3 regions of the Pseudomonas sihuiensis genome follow, and region 1 is predicted to be linked to each of the others. Evidence: predicted binding sites of a transcription regulator. Region 1 holds the regulator's gene; each other region holds the start of a gene.
The links. Region 1 encodes sigma-54, which starts transcription at its own class of promoters, with help from an activator protein. Its sites were predicted from a motif close to ANTGGCATNNANNTTGCTNT; they were not measured.
Positions count from the first base shown of each region.

Region 2: BLT86_RS06655 (CmpA/NrtA family ABC transporter substrate-binding protein) is a predicted target of sigma-54. The motif match lies at 5,692-5,711, and genes of this name have one in related genera.
Region 3: BLT86_RS22000 (sigma 54-interacting transcriptional regulator) is a predicted target of sigma-54. The motif match lies at 4,953-4,972, and genes of this name have one in related genera.

Region 1 covers NZ_LT629797.1:5,139,997-5,147,088, reverse strand. The annotation lists gene mlaE (lipid asymmetry maintenance ABC transporter permease subunit MlaE) at 1-250, opposite strand, end outside; gene BLT86_RS24010 (ATP-binding cassette domain-containing protein) at 250-1,059, opposite strand; gene BLT86_RS24005 (KpsF/GutQ family sugar-phosphate isomerase) at 1,306-2,280, shown strand; gene BLT86_RS24000 (KdsC family phosphatase) at 2,280-2,801, shown strand; gene lptC (LPS export ABC transporter periplasmic protein LptC) at 2,810-3,376, shown strand; gene lptA (lipopolysaccharide transport periplasmic protein LptA) at 3,363-3,902, shown strand; gene lptB (LPS export ABC transporter ATP-binding protein) at 3,902-4,627, shown strand; gene BLT86_RS23980 (RNA polymerase factor sigma-54) at 4,921-6,414, shown strand; gene hpf (ribosome hibernation-promoting factor, HPF/YfiA family) at 6,514-6,822, shown strand; gene ptsN (PTS IIA-like nitrogen regulatory protein PtsN) at 6,835-7,092, shown strand, end outside.
Region 2 covers NZ_LT629797.1:1,400,767-1,407,858, reverse strand. The annotation lists gene BLT86_RS06685 (nitrate/nitrite transporter) at 1-300, opposite strand, end outside; gene BLT86_RS06675 (thioesterase family protein) at 1,146-1,589, opposite strand; gene BLT86_RS06670 (polysaccharide lyase family 7 protein) at 1,638-2,327, opposite strand; gene BLT86_RS06665 (ABC transporter ATP-binding protein) at 2,425-3,216, opposite strand; gene ntrB (nitrate ABC transporter permease) at 3,400-4,251, opposite strand; gene BLT86_RS06655 (CmpA/NrtA family ABC transporter substrate-binding protein) at 4,264-5,547, opposite strand; gene BLT86_RS06650 (hypothetical protein) at 5,935-6,249, opposite strand; gene BLT86_RS06645 (hypothetical protein) at 6,404-6,796, shown strand; gene BLT86_RS06640 (crotonase/enoyl-CoA hydratase family protein) at 6,921-7,092, opposite strand, start outside.
Region 3 covers NZ_LT629797.1:4,686,730-4,693,821, forward strand. The annotation lists gene gltB (glutamate synthase large subunit) at 1-1,550, shown strand, start outside; gene BLT86_RS21995 (FAD-dependent oxidoreductase) at 1,585-3,003, shown strand; gene BLT86_RS22000 (sigma 54-interacting transcriptional regulator) at 2,988-4,919, opposite strand; gene BLT86_RS22005 (CmpA/NrtA family ABC transporter substrate-binding protein) at 5,188-6,555, shown strand; gene ntrB (nitrate ABC transporter permease) at 6,555-7,092, shown strand, end outside.

The DNA of each region.
Region 1 (7,092 bases):
TGACCAGAATGTTGTAGCCCTGCAGGGCCAACACCATACCGATGAAAATGCCGGACACGACGATGATCGCCAGCGACATCACGCCAATCGCGAACAGTTGCTTGATCAACAGTTGAAAAGGCTTGCCAGCGCGGCTGCGCCCGAACAGAGCGTTGACCAGAAACAGGACAGAGCGCCCCAGGGTCGCGACCACATCGATACCCGCACGACCGAACAGGCGCAGCCGTTCGAGCGGTGAAATTCTGCGCATCAACCTCTCCCCAACAGATCTTCGCGGTAGTCCGGCGCTGGAAAATGAAACGGCACCGGACCATCCGGGATGCCCTTCATGAACTGGCGAATGCGCGGGTTATCCGACTCCATCAACTCGGCCGGTGTGCCCTGCCCCAGCACCTGTGCATCACCGACGACATAGATGTAGTCGGCGATACTGGCGGTTTCTGCAAGATCGTGAGAAACCACCACACTGGTGATCCCCAGCGCATCGTTGAGCAGGCGGATCAGGCGCACCAGGACGCCCATGGCGATGGGGTCCTGACCGACGAAAGGCTCGTCATACAGCAGAATCTGCGGATCGAGTGCAATGGCTCGGGCCAGCGCGACACGGCGCTTCATGCCCCCAGACAACTCGTCCGGCATCAGCTCCAGCGCTCCGCGCAGGCCAACGGCCTGCAACTTCATCAGGACGATGTCGCGGATCATTTCTTCCGGCAGTTGGGTATGCACACGCAGTGGAAAGGCCACGTTCTCGAACACATCGAGGTCGGTGAACAGTGCACCGCTCTGAAACAGCACGCCCATCTGCTTGCGCATGTCGAACAGCTCGTCGCGCGACAGCTTCGGCAGGCTGACGCCCGCTACACGAACATCACCGGCCGAAGGACGCAGCTCGGCCGCGATCAGACGCAGCAGCGTGGTCTTGCCGCAGCCGGACGGCCCCATGATGCCGGTCACCTTGCCGCGCGGTATGCGGATATCGACCTTGTCGAAAATCGACCGCGCGCCGCGCTGAAAGCTCACGCCCTGCAACTCGATCGCGTACTCGTGCTCGGCGCTCATCTGAACTCCTTGAAAATCAGGCCTTCCTGGCAGACGCCGCCTCCAGAAGCGAGGACACGCGCCAGCCAGAGGGGGCCAAAATGGCCGCGAACTATAGCATTTGCCGAACATCTCGCCCAATAGCACCACGGCGCAGCGTTCAGACTCGCGACAGCTTCGGCACTTCCCTGCATACGGCAAAGGTGAGCACGACAAGCTTTTCCCGTTATAATCCTCGTCTTTTTCCGCCCGACAGCCTTGCCTAGCATGAACCAGACCCGCGACCTGATTGATTCCGCACAGCGCACCATCCGCCTCGAACTTGAAGCGGTACAGGAGCTATTGCCCCGCATCGATGCCGATTTCATCAAGGCCTGCGAGCTGATTCTCAGCTGCAAGGGACGCGTGGTTGTGGTCGGCATGGGCAAGTCCGGACATATCGGCAACAAGATCGCTGCGACCCTGGCCAGCACCGGCACCACCTCTTTCTTCGTCCACCCGGCAGAAGCCAGCCATGGCGACATGGGCATGATCACCAAGGACGACATCGTCCTGGCGCTGTCGAACTCGGGCTCGACCGCCGAGATCGTCACCCTGCTGCCACTGATCAAACGCCTCGGCATCCGCCTGATCAGCATGACCGGCAACCCGGACTCTCCATTGGCCAAGGCCGCCGAGGTCAATCTCGATGCTCGCGTCACCCAGGAAGCCTGCCCACTGAACCTGGCGCCGACCTCCTCGACCACCGCCAGCCTGGTACTGGGCGACGCACTGGCCATCGCCCTGCTGGAAGCGCGCGGCTTCACCGCCGAAGACTTCGCCTTCTCCCATCCGGGCGGCGCCCTTGGCCGGCGCCTGCTGCTCAAGGTAGAGAACGTCATGCACGCAGGCGATGCCCTGCCACGTGTACGCCGCGGCACCAGCCTGCGCGACGCCCTGCTGGAAATGACCCAGAAAGGCCTGGGCATGACCGTGGTGCTGGAAGAAGACGGCCGCCTCGCCGGCATCTTCACCGACGGCGACCTGCGCCGCACCCTGGACAAGGGTATCGACGTGCGCCAGGCATTGATCGACGAAGTCATGACCCCGCACGGCAAGACCGCCCGCGCCGAGATGCTCGCGGCCGAGGCCCTGAAGATCATGGAAGACCACAAGATCAATGCGCTGGTGGTAGTCGACGACCTGGACAACCCGGTCGGCGCCCTCAACATGCATGACCTGCTGCGCGCTGGAGTGATGTGATGAACGACCTGCTGCAACGCGCCCGCGCCATCAAACTGGCGATCTTCGACGTCGACGGCGTGCTGACCGACGGCCGCCTGTACTTCCTCGAAGACGGCAGTGAGTTCAAGACCTTCAACACGCTCGACGGCCACGGCATCAAGATGCTGATCAACTCGGGCGTGCGCACCGCCATCATCAGCGGGCGCAAGACCCCGGTGGTGGAGCGCCGCGCCAACAACCTGGGCATCCAGCACCTGTTCCAGGGCCGCGAGGACAAACTCGTGGTACTCGACGGCCTGCTCGCCGAACTCGGCCTAAGCTATGAACAGGTTGCTTATCTTGGCGACGACTTGCCGGACCTTCCGGTCATTCGCCGTGTCGGATTGGGCATGGCCGTGGCCAGCGCCGACAGCTTCGTCCGCCAGCACGCCCATGGCGTAACCCAGGCACGCGGCGGCGACGGTGCGGCACGGGAATTCTGCGAACTGATCATGCGTGCCCAGGGCACACTGGATGCGGCCCAGGCCGCCTACCTGTAGAGAACAGCATGCCGCGTAAAATCCTCAACACCCTGATCTTTGCTCTGATTGCAGTCGTCGTGGCCGCACTCGGTTACTGGAACCTTGCCCCGGACAGCACACGCCAAGCCCAGCGGGCCAGCGACGACAACGTCGTTGACTTCTATGCAGTGGGCGCGCGCACCGTGCAGTTCCAGGATGACGGCAAACTGCACTACCGCATGACCGCGGACAAGCTCGAGCACATCAAAAGCACCGACATCACCCTGATCGACGCCCCCAAGCTGGAGCTCTATCGCGGCACCGAGCTGCCCTGGGAAGTCACCAGCCAGCGTGCCGAAGTCTCGCCTGGCGGCGTCGAGGTAGAACTGATCGACGACGTGCGCATCGCCCGCACCGACGCCAAGAACCGCCCCACCGTTATCACCAGCAGCCGCATGACGGTTATTCCTGACAAGGAATATGCGCAGACCGAGCAAGCCGTTAGAATCGTCGCGGCCAATGGGGTGACCACGGCACAAGGAATGAAAGCGTACTTGAATGACGGCAGGATGCTCCTGCAGTCCAACGTAAGAGGCCAGCATGAGGTTCGTTAATACCCTCCCCCTGATTCTCAGCCTCGGCGCCGTATTGGGAAGCGCGGCTGCCTGGGCACTGCCATCGGATCGTGATCAACCGATCCGCATCCAGGCCGACAGCGCCGAACTGGATGACCGACAAGGTGTAGCCGTCTACCGCGGCGACGTGATCATCACTCAGGGCACCCTGAAGATCACGGGTGACACCGTCACCATCACCCAGACCGCCAGCGGCGATATCGACGTCTTCACCTCGGTGGGCAACCTGGCTTATTACGAGCAGAAGCCTGCCGTGGACAAGGACATCGTCAAGGCCTACGGCAAGACCATCCAGTACTTCGCCAGCAATGAGCGCATCGTACTGATCGACCAGGCCAAGGTGATTCAGGAAGGCAATACCTTCGAAGGCGAGAAGATCGTCTATGACACCCGCCGCCAGATCGTCAACGCCGGCCGCGCAACAGGCGGCAACGTCAGCACGCCGCGCCCGCGTATCGACATGGTCATCCAACCGAAGAACAAACCCGCGGATCAGCAGCAGTAATGGCCATTCTCAAAGCCCAACACCTGGCGAAAAGCTACAAGAGCCGCCAGGTCGTGCGTGACGTCAGCCTGAGCATCGAAAGCGGTCAGATCGTCGGTCTGCTCGGCCCCAACGGCGCAGGCAAGACCACCTGCTTCTACATGATCGTCGGCCTGGTACGCGCCGACCAGGGCCGCGTGCTGATCGACGACCTCGACGTCAGTCACCAGCCCATGCACGGTCGCGCGCGCGCCGGCATCGGCTACCTGCCGCAGGAAGCCTCGATCTTCCGCAAGCTGTCGGTGACCGACAACATCATGGCCATCCTCGAAACGCGCAAGGACCTGGACCGCGCCGGGCGCCAGGCGGAACTGGAAAGCCTGCTGCAGGAATTCCATATCCACCATATCGCCGACAGCCTCGGCATGAGCCTGTCCGGCGGTGAGCGACGCCGCGTGGAGATTGCTCGCGCTCTGGCCACCAACCCCAAGTTCATCCTGCTCGACGAACCCTTTGCCGGGGTCGACCCGATCTCCGTGGGCGACATCAAGCAGATCATCCATCACCTCAAGACCAAGGGCATCGGCATCCTGATCACCGATCACAACGTGCGCGAAACCCTGGACATCTGCGAGACCGCCTACATCGTCAACGATGGACAGCTGATCGCCGAAGGTGACGCCGAGACCATCCTCGCCAACCAGACGGTGAAAGAGGTTTACCTGGGCCACGAATTCCGCCTGTAGCAGGCTGCGTGAAAACTACTGCACTCGGTGATGCTGCGTTAAAAACAGGCTAAAAATGCTCATTTACAGTCGTAAACTGCGCTTTCTCGCCTGTTTTTGCGGGGCCGCCATCGGTATTGCCTCACCTTCGCTCGCTACGCTTTCACACAACCTGTAGGTCGCTCACTATTTCGCTACATAAATATTGCAACCCCTAGGCAAAAACGAGAAATTCAGGCATATAATTTGCTTCCTGGCGGCGCTTCGGCGCCCTGATGTGGAAGGCGTAACTCGCCAGTAAATTAAGGTCTGCAATGAAACCATCGCTAGTCCTCAAGATGGGCCAGCAGCTGACGATGACCCCGCAGCTGCAACAGGCTATCCGCCTCCTCCAACTGTCTACCCTGGACCTGCAACAGGAAATCCAGGAGGCACTGGAATCCAATCCCATGCTCGAGCGCCAGGAAGACGGCGACGACTTCGACAACAGCGATCCGATGGCTGATGGCGCCGAAAGCGCCACCCCAGCCCCAAGCAAGGAAGACAGCTACCAGGAAACCACCCCCACGGTGGACAACCTGGAAGAAGGCGAGTGGGGCGAGCGCATTCCCAACGAGTTGCCAGTCGACACGGCCTGGGAAGACATCTACCAGACCAGCGCCAGCAGCCTGCCCAGCAACGATGATGACGAGTGGGATTTCACCACTCGCACTTCCAGCGGCGAGAGCCTGCACAGCCACCTGCTCTGGCAACTGAACCTGGCGCCCATGTCGGACAAGGATCGCCTGATCGCAGCGACTCTGATCGACTGCATCAACAACGACGGCTACCTCGAAGAAACGCTCGAGGAAGTGACCGAATCCTTCGACCCCGAGCTGGATGTCGAACTGGACGAAGTGGAGGTGGTGCTGCACCGCATCCAGCAGTTCGAACCGGCCGGTATCGGCGCCCGCGACCTGCGCGAGTGCCTGCTGCTGCAACTGCGTCAGTTGCCTGCCAACACCCCCTGGCTGAACGAAACCCAGCGCGTGGTTGGCGACTACCTGGAACTGCTCGGCAGCCGCGATTACGCCCAGCTGATGCGCCGCACCAAGCTCAAGGAAGACGAACTGCGCCAGGTCATCGACCTGATCCAGCGCCTGAATCCGCGTCCGGGTTCGCAGATCGAGTCCAGCGAACCGGAATACGTCGTGCCCGACGTTATCGTGCGCAAGCACAACGAACGCTGGCTGGTGGAGCTGAACCAGGAAGCCATGCCGCGCCTGAGGGTCAACCCGCAGTATGCCGGCTTCGTCAAACGCGCCGATTCCAGCGCCGATAACACCTTCATGCGCAACCAGTTGCAGGAGGCCCGCTGGTTCATCAAGAGCCTGCAGAGCCGCAACGAAACGCTGATGAAGGTGGCCACGCAGATCGTCGAGCACCAGCGTGGCTTCCTCGACTACGGCGACGAGGCGATGAAGCCTCTGGTGCTGCACGACATCGCCGAAGCCGTGGGTATGCACGAGTCGACGATTTCACGCGTTACCACGCAGAAATTCATGCACACCCCGCGTGGCATTTACGAACTGAAATATTTCTTCTCCAGCCACGTCAGCACCTCCGAAGGCGGCGAATGCTCGTCCACCGCTATCCGCGCGATCATCAAAAAACTGGTTGCAGCAGAAAACGCGAAAAAGCCGTTGAGCGACAGCAAGATCGCTGGTTTACTGGAGGCACAAGGCATCCAAGTCGCCCGTCGGACGGTCGCCAAGTATCGCGAGTCCCTCGGCATAGCGCCCTCGAGTGAGCGCAAGCGACTGATGTAGGCCAGATTGACTGAAGGCCTCAGGCCTTCAGGCCAAAGTGTTCCGGCGGTGGGTCGAACCAGACCCGCCTCTTACACAAGCCAGTGAGGAGAAAGCGGTATGCAAGTCAACATCAGTGGACATCAGCTGGATGTGACCGACGCCCTGCGTGACTATATCGGCGAGAAACTGGGCCGACTGGAACGCCACTTCGACAAGATCACCAACGTACAGGTGACCATGGAGGTCGAGAAACTCAAACAGAAGATCGAAGCCACCCTGCACATCGCCGGCGGCGAAGTCGTCGCCAACGCCGAACACCAGGATATGTACGCTGCCATCGACCTGTTGGCCGATAAACTCGACCGTCAACTCATCAAGCACAAGGAAAAGCAGCTCGAACGCCTGCAAGGCGCCACGGCCCGCTAACATTCCCTATCCATGATCCGACTTGAAAATATCCTGACCCCCGGCCGTTCCCTGGTGAACGTGCCGGGCGGCAGCAAGAAACGCGTGCTAGAACAGATCGCCAACCTGGTTGCGCGTGATCTACCCGACCTGGATGCCCAGGACATATTCGAAAGCCTCATCGCCCGCGAGAAGCTCGGCTCTACCGGCTTCGGCAACGGCATTGCCATTCCCCACTGCCGCCTGGCTGGCTGCAGTGCCCCGATCAGTGCAGTCCTGCATCTGGAGACG
Region 2 (7,092 bases), 1.7 Mb from region 1:
GCCGATGCCGATCTGCCAGGCGCAGAACAGCGCGACTATCACCACCACCTGGCCGAGCAGGCCGGCGGTCTTCGGCGACAGACGGTCGGCGAGAAAGCCCATCAGCAGACGCAGCACGGCGCCGGCGAGAATCGGCGTGGCCACCATCAGGCCGCGTTGCTGGGCGTTGAGGTCGAGGTCGGTAGCGATCTGCACCGCCAGTGGGCCGAGCAGGTACCAGACCATGAAGCTCAGGTCGAAATAGAGGAAGGCGGCAAACAGTGTGGGGGCGTGGCCGGCTTTCCAGAAACTTGTATTCATCTATCACCTCATCAGCGAGAAGGAGCCCGGCCAGGCGCGGCGAACCGTGGTCGTGGACACGGCGGCCGTGCCTGCCGGGAAGGCCGTGCACTTGTGGTGCAGAGCCCTGCGGCCGAAGCCACAGCAGGTTTGCGCGATTGCGGTGCAGGCTCGGATCGCGATGCCTGCGCCGGCCCCGGTCACTGGGGCGAACACGAAAAAAAACGCCGCTTCACCACAGGCCATGAAGGCGAGGTGAGGCGACGTCTTTGTCGTGAGGGAGGTGGCCGCCGTTGGCTACCTGGTGCGAGGAAACAAGCAAGAGCCGAGCCAGCCGAGCAGAGGCCCTGGGATCAGGCGCTACGCACCTTCAGTACCCGCAGTACTGCCGTAAAACGAGGCGTTTGCGCCGTCTATGCCCCCGAATGGGGCGATCGCTGCGTACTGAGAGGGGCTTGAGACTGGACGCTGGAAAGTTGGGTAACGCTGGTTGCGTGAGTGGGTAGCGGCGCGGTCAGCAGTGCGAGTGCCAGCAGATTGCTCAGCAGCCCCGCCTGACGGGCACGGCGGTAGGTGTCGGTCATCCTCGATCCCCCTTTTTCTGTTCTGACCTAGCAGGCTGTTGAAAAACTACCTGCGTTGTCATTGCTGCGTTAAAAACAGGCTCAAAATGCTCATTTACAACTCGTAAACTCCGCTTTTTCGCCTGTTTTTGCCTTGCACTGGCTGCCTCGCCTACGTTTTTCAACGGCCTTCTAGGCGTAGCAGACGATTGGCGATGTGTCACGGTGCTTGCAGCAATAACTGTGCAAGTTCCTGCCAGGGCCTGCTTCGTCAGCGTGCGCCTGGCGCATGAGGAACCCCGCTCAGTCGAGCCGATTGACCTTGGGGAACTTGGCACGGAAGGCGTCCGGCATCGGCGCCACCTTCGACTGGCGGTAATCGAAGAACACGAAGCCGGACTTGGCCATGGCCACCAGTGTGCCGTCGGCCGGGCGGGTGATGCGGAAGGTGATATCGCCGCCATAGCGGTTGAAGTCCATCACCCCGACCTCGAACAGCAACTGGTCGCGAGCATGGGCTTCGGCTCGGTAGGTGGTGGCCAGATCAGTGACGATGATACCGGTGCCGTCCTCATCGGTCTCGCGAATGCCGAACTCGTAGAGAAAGCGCGCCCTGGCTTCGGAGATCATCGAAATCATCGAGTCGTTGCCCAGATGGTTGGCGCCATTGATGTCGGTGACCCGCACGGTGAGCTGGGTGCTGTAGCAGTACTGGTCTTCGGGAAATTCCAGGGTCAGGCGGGCCATGGTCGAGCCTTCGTCGAGAAAAGCGGCGATTGTATGTCGCCGCGTGCCTTAGCGGTGCGTGCTGTTGAGGTGATAGAAGGTGACCCGGCCGCCTTCTTTGTCCGGGCCGTAGTTGTCCTGAATGTAGGCGCCGGCCTTGAAGTAAAGGTACTGCGTGTTCCAGCGGCTGCTGAGCTGGCGATAGACGGCACCCTCGTCGCCGTCGCTGCTGGCTACGCTGACACCGAGGCGGCCGCTGGGCGTGACGCGCAGGTCGTAACCGAAGCGTTCGCCGAGTTGCACGTTGTCGGCCAGCAGTATGTTCTGCACTTCGCTATCACCGGGACGGGGGCGCAGTAACAGTTCCACTCGCCCGACGCCGCGGCGATAGTGGTACTGCACCTTGACCAGCGGATCGTTCTGGCTGCCCGGCACATCGGTGCTGTGAATCTGACCTATCACCACCTTGTTGCGGCTGGGCACCTGATCCACCTGCAGCACGGCGCTGAGGTAGCTGTCGCTGCTGGCGTGCTGCCAGTTGCTCAGGCTGCCATCGCGCTGGGTTTCGCGCAGTTCGCTGCGGGGGTAGCGGGCGTCTTCGGTGGTCGAGCCGGTGACGGGGACCCAGAACGTCACGCTGCCATCGCCGTTGCGGCGAAAATAGCGGCTCTGGTAGCCGTTGTTCAGACGTTCGGTGGTGATGGTGGTGGGGGTGGGCTCAGTGGGAATCGACAGGTTCCAGGTGGTGAGGTCTAGCACGGTGTTCTCTGCTCGTCGGTTTAAGGCACAGCTTCGTCCGTGAAAGATCCCAGAGGTTCCCCGCCCCAGCGCCCGCGCCAGAGCGGTTGTCGCAAACTCAGGCGGCCGGACGCTGCTGACGCTGGTAGAGGAACTCCAGCACGGCGGTACGATAGGCGTGGTACTGCGGGTCGTTGGCCAGCGCCAGGCGGTCGCGCGGGCGCGGCAGGTCGACGGCGAGGATTTCGCCGACGGTGGCGGCCGGGCCGTTGGTCATCATCACGATGCGATCGGACAGCAGCACGGCTTCGTCGACGTCGTGGGTGACCATCACCACGGTGCTCTGGGTCTGCCCGACGATGCGCAGCAGTTCGTCCTGCAGGTGCGCACGGGTCAGAGCATCGAGGGCACCGAACGGTTCGTCCATCAGCAGCACCTTGGGTTCCATGGCCAGGGCACGGGCGATGCCGACGCGCTGCTTCATGCCGCCGGAGATCTCGTTGGGGTGCTTGTGCATGGCATGGCTGAGGCCGACCATGTTCAGCGCCTGCTCGGTGCGGGCCTTGAGTTGGGCCTTGCTTTCGCGCGCGCCGAAGACCTTTTCCACGGCCAGGTGGACGTTGCCGAAGCAGGTCATCCAGGGCAGCAGGCTGTGGTTCTGGAACACCACGGCGCGTTCGGGGCCGGGGCCGTCGATCTCGCGGCCATTGCAGATCAGCCCGCCTTCGTTGGCGTCGAGCAGGCCGGCGATCAGGTTGAGCACGGTGGATTTGCCGCAGCCGGAGTGGCCGATCAGTGCGACGAACTCGCCGCGGGCGATGCTCAGGTTGACGTCGGCCAGTGCCTGGAAGCGGCCTTTCTTGGTGTCGAAGTGCTTGCTGACAGCGGTCAGCTCCACGAATTTGTCCATCGGAGTTCTCCCGTTCTGGCGCTGTGCCCCGGATTTAATCAGAGGCACTTTCATTTAAAACAAAGACTTGGCGTCTACTATTGAACTGATTTGTAAGTTTGCGTAGCCCGGATGCAATCTGGGGAAACGGAGATCGCGTTCCCGAACTGCATCCGGGCTACGGGGTTGGCGAAACGCACCTCTTCAGCTCGCGTAGTCAAAGCGTTTGGCGATCAACAGCAGTATCTGCTCCAGCGCCAGGCCCACCAGGCCGACGATGATGATGGCGATGAGAATGTGCTCGACATTGAGGTTGTTCCACTCATCCCACACCCAGAAGCCCAGACCAATGCCGCCGGTGAGCATTTCCGCGGCGACGATCACCAGCCAGGCCACGCCGATGGCCAGGCGGATGCCGGTCATCAGGTGCGGCAGCACGGCGGGAAACAGGATGCGCGTCAGCACCTTGAACTCCGACAGCTTGAGCACGCGGGCCACGTTCAGGTAGTCCTGCGGCACGCTGGCCACGCCGGCGGCGGTGTTGAGGATGATCGGCCAGATCGAGCTGATGAAAATGACCCAGATCGACGCCGGGCCGGCCGCCTCGAACACCAGCAGGCCAATCGGCAGCCAGGCTAGCGGCGAGACCGGACGCAGCAAGCTGATAATCGGCGCCAGCATGCCGGCGAGAAAGGCGAAACGGCCGATGGCGAACCCCAGGGGAATGCCCACCAGCGCCGCCAGGCCGAAGCCGACCCCGACGCGGCCGAGCGAGTTGAGGATGTTCCAGCCGATGCCCATGTCGTTGGGGCCGTTGTCGTAGAAGGGATCAGCGAACAGCACCAGCGCGGCTTGCCAGGTGCTCAAGGGGCCGGGCAGGCCCTCGCTGTACTGCGCCAGCAGCGACCAGAAGCCGATGAAGGCGATGATGCCCAGCAGTGGGGCGATGCCGGCCTTGAGCAGGCTGCCCAATGCGGCGACGCTGGGCAGCAAGGCCTGCGCAGAGAGGCGCGGCTTGGCGATTGGCGGCAGTGGTGTTTTCAGGGGCGCATTCATGCTCACCTCCGGTCAGGCTTTGATGGCGAAGGAGTCGGCGTAGGCGGCTGGATTGCTGCCGTCCCAGACCACGCCGTCGATCAATGTGCTGCTGCGCAGCGGGCTGCTCGGCACCGCCAGCTTGAGGGCCCCGGCAGCCTCGGCGTAGAGCGCGGTCTGGTTGACCTGTGCGGCCACGGCCGCGTAATCCGGTGCATCCTTGAGCAGGCCCCAGCGCTTGAATTGGGTGAGGAACCACATGCCGTCGGAGTGATAGGGGAAGTTGACGCTGCCGTCCTTGCAGAAGGCCATGGCATGTTCGTCCTTCCAACTGTTGCCGAGGCCGTCCTCGTACTGGGCGAGAAAGCGCGGCTCGATCACCTGCACCGGCGCGTTGACGTAGGCCTTGCCGGAAATCAGCTTGGCGGTGCTCTTGCGGTTCTCCTCGCTGGCCTCGATGAAGCGGCTGGCATCGAGAATCGCCATGATTAGCGCGCGGGCGGCATTGGGATACTGCTCGATAAAGGCGCGGGTGGTGCCAAGCACCTTCTCCGGGTGATCCGGCCAGATCTGCTGGGTGGTGGTGGCGGTGAAGCCGATCTTGTCGAAGATAGCCCGCGCGCCCCAGGGCTCGCCGACGCAGAAGCCGTCCATGTTGCCGACGCGCATGTTCGCCACCATCTGCGGCGGCGGCACGACGATGGTCTTCACATCGCTCATCGGGTTGATGCCGACACTGGCCAGCCAGTAATACAGCCACATGGCGTGGGTGCCGGTGGGAAAGGTCTGGGCGAAGGTCAGCGGATTGCCGCCTTTTTTCACGTGTTCGGCCAGTTGCGCACCGTTGGTCACACCGGCCTCACGCAGTTGCTTGGACAGGGTGATGGCCTGGCCATTCTGGTTCAGCCCCATCAGCACTGCCATGTCCCGTTGCGGCCCCGCCAGGCCGAGCTGAGCGCCGTACATCATGCCGTAGAGCACATGGGCAGCATCCAGTTCGCCAGTATTGAGCTTGTCGCGCACGCCGGCCCAGGAGGCTTCCTTGCTCGGATTGATGGTCAGGCCGTATTTCTCGCCGAAACCCTGGGTGGCGGCGACCACCACCGAAGCGCAATCGGTCAGGGGAATGAAGCCGACGGTTAGCGCGGCTTTTTCCGGCGCGTCGGAGCCGGCCGCCCAGGCTGCACTGCGCAGCGAAGCCGGCGCCGACAGGCCAAGTGCGGCGATGCCGCTCACGGCGCCGGCCAGGGCGATTGATTGCTTGAGGAAGTTACGGCGGCTGGTGGCCAGGGACTTGTTCGAATCACGATCGGTCATGGGTCTAATCCTTGTCAGGCGCATAAACAAAAAACGGCGTACGCCAGGCCACCTCAATGAGAGGAAGGTGACCTGACGGACGCCGTTGTCCGTGATCCTCGGCCCGCCGCCGTTGGCGTGCTACGCAGGATGATTGACAAGGACTTAGCAAGGGGCTTGCCAGCTTTCGTGCACAGCGGCCGAGCAGCGGCATGTGGTACCTGACCGGTAGGGGCTGGGTGCCGGCTTTCCAGAGGCTAGCTGTTTAGGATCAATAAGTTGCAGCTGTGTTTTGAGGGGGGGTTGAAGTGTGTGGAGCGAGCGCAGGCTTGGCTCACCCCGCATGCTTCTGAGCCAATGCCGTGCATGAGCGGGCGTCGCTGAGCCTTTTTGGTTCGTATCGTAGGCTCAGGAAGCCGGTTGAACGCGCGCCTCCTCGACGAAGTCGCGCAGCCAGCGCAGCACTTCGACGGCTTCCCAGCGAGTCGGATCGAACAGCGCATAGGCCAAACCCTGGTAGCCGACCACATCCAGTTGCCGATGGTAGCCGGCGCGCTGCAGCAGCGCCTCGATCTCGGCGAAGCAGGTATTGAAGTGCTGACGATTGAAAGGGGTGCGGCTCTCGGTGACGATGCCCTCGAGCTGCAGTTCCTCGACCATCTCGCGTACCCGCTCCAGCGGCATGCGGTTCACTCGGTGTTTTAGCTGCAGTACGTCCAGCATGATGGCGCTCCTGTGCAATCGATCATTTACCTGCGATATAGCCTAATCGAAAAATACTGTACAAATAAACAGTATTGAGTGATATTGGCCTCACTTAGGCGACAACAACCCGTCCACCACCTGAAGGTGGGCGCCTTGCGAGGGGGTATTGGCAATGCAACAGATGCTGATGACGATTGTGCTATTGGCCCTGCTGAGCGGCTGCGCGCAACCGCAGATTGATCGACCACAGGCCAACGGTGCCTACCTGGTGATCGAGGGCGAGCAGGCCTGGGCCGTGCTGGTCTCCGATGGCCAGCGTGTCGAGGAGACGGGCATAGTGCTCGACGTGATTCGACTGCCCAGCCATCACTCCAACATTGCCGCCAGTTACGTGATCGAAACGCCCAACTGCGGCAAGCTGCAGTGGCTGACCGAGCGCCATGGTGCTGCAGAGGGTGAAACCACGCTGTTGCCGGCCGCCTTCAACGAGCAACTGAGCAAGCCCGGCTGCGTGCTCGCGCAAGGCCTGAGCCGAGCCTGGACGGCCCTGGATTATTCCGGCTGACCCGTTGGGTGCGCCGCGCGCACCGACATTCGCCGGCGGGGTAATTGGCGAGACGCGCAAAGAAAAAGCGCCGCGACCTCAACGGAAGCGGCGCTTTTCATTTATGGGTTACCGAGAGTTGCGTTTAAAGCAGGTGTTGCTTGTCCATCTCGATGGCGGCATCGAGGGTTTCCAGCAGCGCCTTGCGCACCTTCAGCTTGGTGTTCTTGTGTGCGGTCATGTTGATCTTCTTCATCTGCTGCGCCACCGCCTGAGTGGTGGCCAGCAATTGCTCGGCCGGTACCACCTTGTCCAGG
Region 3 (7,092 bases), 450 kb from region 1:
CGCCGCCGCCGCACCACGACATCTACTCGATCGAAGACCTGGCGCAGCTGATCTATGACCTCAAACAGGTCAACCCGAAGGCGCTGGTGTCGGTCAAGCTGGTGGCAGAAGCCGGTGTAGGTACCATCGCTGCCGGTGTGGCCAAGGCCTATGCCGACCTGATCACCATTTCCGGTTACGACGGCGGTACCGGCGCATCGCCGCTGACCTCCATTCGTTACGCCGGCGCGCCGTGGGAGCTTGGCCTGGCCGAAACCCACCAGACCCTGCGCGGCAACGACCTGCGCGGCAAGGTGCGGGTGCAGACCGACGGCGGTCTGAAAACCGGCCTGGACGTGATCAAGGCCGCCATCCTCGGCGCCGAGAGCTTCGGCTTCGGCACCGCACCGATGGTGGCCCTGGGCTGCAAATACCTGCGCATCTGCCACCTGAACAACTGCGCCACCGGCGTGGCCACGCAGAACGACAAGCTGCGCAAGGATCACTTCATCGGCACCGTCGAGATGGTGATGAACTTCTTCACCTACGTCGCCGAGGAAACCCGCGAGTGGCTGGCCAAGCTGGGCGTGCGTAGCCTGGAAGAGCTGATCGGGCGTACCGACCTGCTCGAAGTGCTGCCGGGCGAAACCGCCAAGCAGGGCAACCTGGATCTGTCGCCGTTGCTGGCCAGCGCACACATCCCAGCGGACAAACCGCAGTTCTGCCAGGTGCCGAAGAACCCGCCGTTCGACGAAGGCCTGCTGGCCGAGAAGATGGTGGAAATGGCCAAGGACGCCATCGCCGGCAAGACCGGTGGTGAGTACGAGCTGAACATCGGCAACTGCGACCGTTCCATCGGTGCGCGCATTTCCGGTGAGATCGCCCGCGTGCATGGCAACCAGGGCATGAATGACGCGCCGATCACCTTCCGCTTCAAGGGCACTGCCGGGCAGAGCTTTGGCGTATGGAACGCCGGTGGTCTGCACCTGCGCCTTGAAGGCGACGCCAACGACTACGTCGGCAAGGGCATGACTGCGGGCAAGATCGTCATCACCCCGCCCGCTGGCAGCCCGTTCGCCACCGAGGACAGCGCCATCATCGGCAACACCTGCCTGTACGGCGCCACGGGCGGCAAGCTGTTCGCCACCGGCACTGCAGGTGAGCGTTTCGCCGTGCGCAACTCCGGCGCCCACGCCGTGGTGGAAGGCACTGGCGACCACTGCTGCGAGTACATGACCGGCGGTTTCGTCTGCGTGCTGGGCAAGACCGGCTACAACTTCGGCTCGGGCATGACCGGCGGCTTCGCCTACGTGCTTGATCTGGACAACGGCTTCTACGACCGCGTCAACCATGAGTTGGTGGAAATCCAGCGCATCAACAACGAAGCGATGGAGGCCTACCGCAGCCACCTGGAAAGCGTGCTCGCCGAGTACGTCGAGGAGACCGGTAGCGAGTGGGGGCAGAACCTGCTGGAAAACCTGGACGATTACCTGCGCAAGTTCTGGCTGGTGAAACCGAAAGCGGCCAGTCTGAAGTCGCTGCTGTCCAGCACCCGTGCCAACCCGCAATAAGAATGCGCCTGAAGTGGTTTGATGAGGTAATGCAATGACTGAACGTCTGAATAACGACTTCCAGTTCATCGAAGTCGGGCGCAAAGACCCGAAGAAGAAACTGCTGCGTCAGCGCAAGAAGGAGTTCGTCGAGATCTACGACAACTTCAAGCCGGCGCAAGCTGCAGACCAGGCGCATCGCTGCCTGGGCTGCGGCAACCCGTATTGCGAGTGGAAGTGCCCGGTGCACAACTTCATTCCGAACTGGCTCAAGCTGGTCTCGGAAGGCAACATCCTGGCCGCCGCCGAGCTCTCGCACCAGACCAACACCCTGCCGGAAGTCTGCGGCCGCGTGTGCCCGCAGGATCGTCTCTGCGAAGGTGCCTGCACCCTCAATGACGGCTTCGGCGCGGTGACCATCGGCTCGGTGGAGAAGTACATCACCGACACCGCCTTCGCCATGGGCTGGCGCCCTGACATGTCCAAGGTCAAACCGACCGGCAAGCGTGTCGCGGTGATCGGCGCAGGCCCGGCCGGCCTGGGCTGTGCCGATGTGCTGGTGCGCAACGGCGTGACCCCGGTGGTGTTCGACAAGAACCCGGAAATCGGCGGTCTGCTGACCTTCGGCATTCCCGAGTTCAAGCTGGAAAAGACCGTGCTCAGCCGCCGCCGTGAAGTGTTCACCGGCATGGGCATCGAATTCCGCCTGAATACCGAGATCGGCAAGGACATCGGCATGGATGAATTGCTCGCCGAATTCGATGCCGTATTTATGGGCATGGGCACCTACACCTACATGAAGGGCGGCTTCCCGGGTGAAGACCTGCCGGGCGTCTATGACGCGCTGGACTTCCTCATCGCCAACGTCAATCGCAACCTCGGTTTCGAGAAGGCGCCGGAAGACTTCATCGACATGAAGGGCAAGCGCGTCGTGGTACTGGGCGGTGGCGACACCGCGATGGACTGCAACCGCACCTCGATCCGTCAGGGCGCCAAGGCCGTGACCTGCGCTTACCGCCGTGACGAAGAGAACATGCCGGGCTCGCGCAAGGAAGTGAAGAACGCCAAGGAAGAGGGCGTGAAGTTCCTCTTCAACCGCCAGCCCATAGCCATCGTCGGTGAAGACAAGGTGGAAGGCATCAAGGTGGTCGAGACCCGTCTCGGTGAGCCCGATGCCCGTGGCCGTCGCAGCCCCGAGCCGATCCCGGGTTCCGAGGAGATTATCCCGGCCGAAGCCGTGCTGATCGCCTTCGGCTTCCGCCCGAGCCCGGCGCCCTGGTTCGAGCAGTTCGAAATCCAGACCGACAGCCAAGGCCGCGTCGTGGCGCCCGAGCAGTCGCAGTTCAAGCACCAGACCAGCAACCCGAAGATCTTCGCCGGTGGCGACATGGTGCGTGGTTCCGACCTGGTGGTGACGGCGATCTTCGAAGGCCGCAACGCCGCCGAAGGCATCCTCGACTACCTCGGCGTTTGACTCGTCTCGTACCTGGGCGGCTGCGACCTACGTGGTCTGTAGTCGCGCGGGTCGATGGCGAAACTCTCCAGGCGTGAGCGCAGGGTCGTTGGCTTCAGCTCCAGCAACCGCGCCGCGCCGTCCTTCCCCGATATCCTGCCCGCACAGGCCTTCAGTGCTGCGATCAGGTTTTCGCGCATCTGCCGGCGTTGCTCGCCCTGAGTGAAAATCCTCATTTCCTGTTCCACCTGTGGCTGTGACGGCGTGTCGTTGCCGTTGTCGTTGGGCAAGTCCAAACGCAGCCGGGTGCCGGGCGAAATGATCACCGCGCGCTCGATCAGATTCTCCAGCTCACGAATGTTGCCCGGCCAGGAATAGGCCTGCAGGCGTTGGATGTCGGCCAGGCGCAGGCTGGGCTCAGGGCGGTTGAGCTGGCGACAGGCGCGGCTGAGAAAGTGCTGGGCCAGCGGCGGAATGTCTTCCGGGCGCTGGCGCAGTGGCGCCGACTCGATGGGGAAGACGTTGAGGCGAAAGTACAGGTCTTCACGGAAGCGGCCGGCACGCACTTCCTGGCGCAGGTCGCGGTTGGTGGCGGCGATCACGCGCACGTCGACCTGGCGGGTACGGTTGTCGCCGACCCGCTCCAGTTGCTGTTCCTGCAGCACGCGCAGCAGCTTGCTCTGTAGCTCCAGAGGGATTTCCCCTACCTCGTCGAGAAACAGCGTGCCGCCATCGGCCAATTCGAAGCGCCCGACGCGGTCATTCAGCGCGCCGGTGAAGGCGCCGCGGATATGGCCGAAGAACTCGCTCTCGAACAGTTCACGGGGTACCGCTGCGCAATTCACCCGGATCAGTGGGCGGCGGCTGCGTCCGCTGTTGTCGTGAATGGCGCGGGCGATTAGTTCCTTGCCGGTGCCTGACTCGCCGGTGATCAGCACGTTGGCACCGGTGGGGGCGACCAGTTCGATCTGGCGGATCACCTGCTGCATGGCAGCGCTGCGTCCGACCAGGTCGTGCTGGGCGTACTCGCCACGAATTTCCTCCTGCAGGTAGGCATTCTCCAGCTCCAGGCGTTGCTTGAGCTGCTGCACTTCGCTCAGTGCCTGGCGCAGCCGGCGCTCGGTCTCCAGGCGCTCGCTGATGTCACGAAACACCACCACGGCGCCGACCAGTTCGCCGTCGTCACGCAGCGGCGTGCTGGTGTAATCCACCGGGATCGGTTTGCCGTCCTTGTTCCAGAACACCTCGTCGGCCACCTGATGCACCTCGCCGTCGTTGAAGGCGGCGTAGATCGGGCAGGTATGGCCGTCGTAGGTGCTGCCGTCGGGATGGTGGTGGTGAATCAGGTCGTGAATGTTGTGGCCGATCAGGTCGTCGGCGCGCCAGCCGAGAATGCGCTCGGCCGCCGGGTTGACGAAGGTGGTCTCGCCATTACGGTTGACCCCGTAGATGCCCTCGCCAGCGGCGCCGAGGATCAGCTGATTCTGCCGCTCGAACTGGCGGAAGATGCGTTCCACGCCCTGCCATTCGAGCAGTCCCTGACGTTGATAGCGCTCGGCTTCAGCGAGCCCGCGCAGGGCGTCGAGGCGGCGACGCTGTTGGATCAGCAGGCCGAGCAGGGTAGTGCCGTCACGCGTCAGCCGGCTGCCCTCGATTTCCACCTCCAGGCGTTCGCCATCGTGATGCAGCAATCCGAGGCCGTCACGCCAGGCATTGCCGCGCACCTGCACCTCTTCGGTGAAGGTGACCAGTGCCCCAAGGTCATGCGCCCAGAGACGGCTGGCGCGCAGTGCGAGCAGTTCATCCAGCGGCCAGCCGAGTAGAGCGCAGCAGGCTGGATTGGCATGCAGGATGCGGTCGTGGGTGGCATCGATGACCAGGCTGGCGCTCTGCATGTGTTGCATCAGCAATTGGCTGGCGGCAGTTGGATCGGGCATTTCGAGCCTCGCTGGATTGACCTGTCAGGTCGTTATCCAAAGTGCGTGCCAGTTGACGAGATATCGTTTTTTAATCTGACGAATTCTCGCGAATAACGATATTTCGTATTTATTTTATTGCTTTAAAGTCTTTATTTTTCAATTACTTAATTTGTTTTTTGAGCTGGTACAGCTCCTGCAATAGCTGATATGAACCGGTCAGTAATGGCCCAGCCCAGTCAGCGCCCGCCTCACCAATCTGGGGCAGGCCATCGCAGGAGTGATCACGATGAGCGTCAACAGCCTGGACGATCCATTCAGCCCCGACAGCGAGCTTTCCCATGCCGCCGGGTGTGCTTGCCAGCGTTGCACGCCGAGTGCCGCTGCGCTGCCCGATAGCAGCGAAGCCATGCTTGATCGCGCCGTGGAGAACGCCATCGTGCGCGGCGTGTTCGGCCATAACGATTTCTCCCGGCGCAGTTTCATGGGGATGATCGGGGGCGGTGTCGCGGCGGCGATTCTGGGCAGCCTGATCCCGTTGGATGCGGTCAAGGCGGCGGTCAAGGACAGCCTTGGCCCGTTGGAGAAGACCAAGCTGAAGATCGGCTTCGTGCCCATCACCTGCGCCACGCCGATCATCATGGCCGAGCCGATGGGCTTCTACGCCAAATACGGGCTGGACGTGGAAACGGTGAAGACCGCCGGCTGGGCGGTGGCGCGCGACAAGTCGCTGGCCGGCGAATACGACGCCTCGCACATGCTCTCGCCGATGCCGCTGGCCATCAGCCTGGGGCTGGGGTCGACGCAGACGCCCTTCGTCATGCCGGCGCTGGAAAACGTCAACGGCCAGGCCATCGTGCTTGGCATGCAGCATCAGGATAAACGCGATCCGAAACTGTGGAAGGGCATGCGCTTCGGTGTGCCGTTCGAATACTCGATGCACAACTTCCTGCTGCGCTACTACGTTGCCGAGCATGGCCTGGATCCGGATCGCGATATCCAGATCCGTGTGGTGCCACCACCGGAGATGGTCGCCAACCTGCGCGCCGGCAACCTCGATGGTTTCCTCTCGCCGGACCCGTTCAACCAGCGCGCGGTGTGGGAGAAGGTCGGCTTCATCCACCTGCTGACCAAGGAACTGTGGCCGGGCCATCCGTGCTGCGCCTTCGCCTGCAGCCAGCGCTTCGCCAGTGAAAACCCCAATACCTATGGCGCGCTGCTGCATGCGCTGATCGATGCCACGCAGTATTCCTCCAAGGCCGAGAACCGCAAGGCGGTGGCCGAGGCTATCTCCACCCGCAACTACCTCAACCAGCCGGTGCCGGTGGTGCAGCAGGTGCTCAGTGGGCGCTATGCCGATGGCCTGGGCAACATTCATGACGAGCCGCAGCGCATCGACTTCGATCCGTTCCCCTGGCAGTCGATGGCCGTGTGGATCCTCACCCAGATGAAGCGCTGGGGCTATCTGCAAGGGGATGTCGACTACCGCAACATCGCCGAGCGGGTCTTCCTCGCGGCTGACGCCGGCAAGGTGATGAAAGAGCTCGGCCTGCCGGTGCCAGCCGACGCCTACAAATCGTTCAGCGTGATGGGCAAACCCTTCGACCCGGCCGATCCGGACGGTTACCTGGCCAGCTTCGCCATGCGGAGGTCGTGATGAAAGCGTCCATTTCCCTGCGCGCGGCGATTCTTTCCGTTGTGCTGCTGGTTCTGCTGCTGGTGGTCTGGGAGGTGCTCTGCCGCGTGCCCGCCAGCGCCGCAGTCAGTGCCGATGACGAATACGCCATGCTCATGGGCGAGGCCGAGCAGGAAGCACGGGTACCGCCACCTTCGGTAGTGCTGGCGCATGCCTATGCCGAGCTGAGCCAGCCGTTCTATGACAACGGGCCGAACGACAAGGGCATCGGCATCCAGCTCGCGCATTCGTTGTACCGGGTACTGACCGGCTACCTGCTGGCGGCGTTGGTGGCGATTCCCGTTGGTTTCGTCATCGGCATGTCGCCGCTGATGTACCGCGCGCTCAACCCCTTTATCCAGATCCTGCGGCCGATCTCGCCGCTGGCCTGGATGCCGTTGGCGCTGTTCGTGATCAAGGATTCGCAGACCTCGGCGATCTTCGTGATCTTCATCTGCTCGGTATGGCCGATGCTGCTCAACACCGCCTTCGGCGTCGCTGGCGTGCGCCGCGACTGGA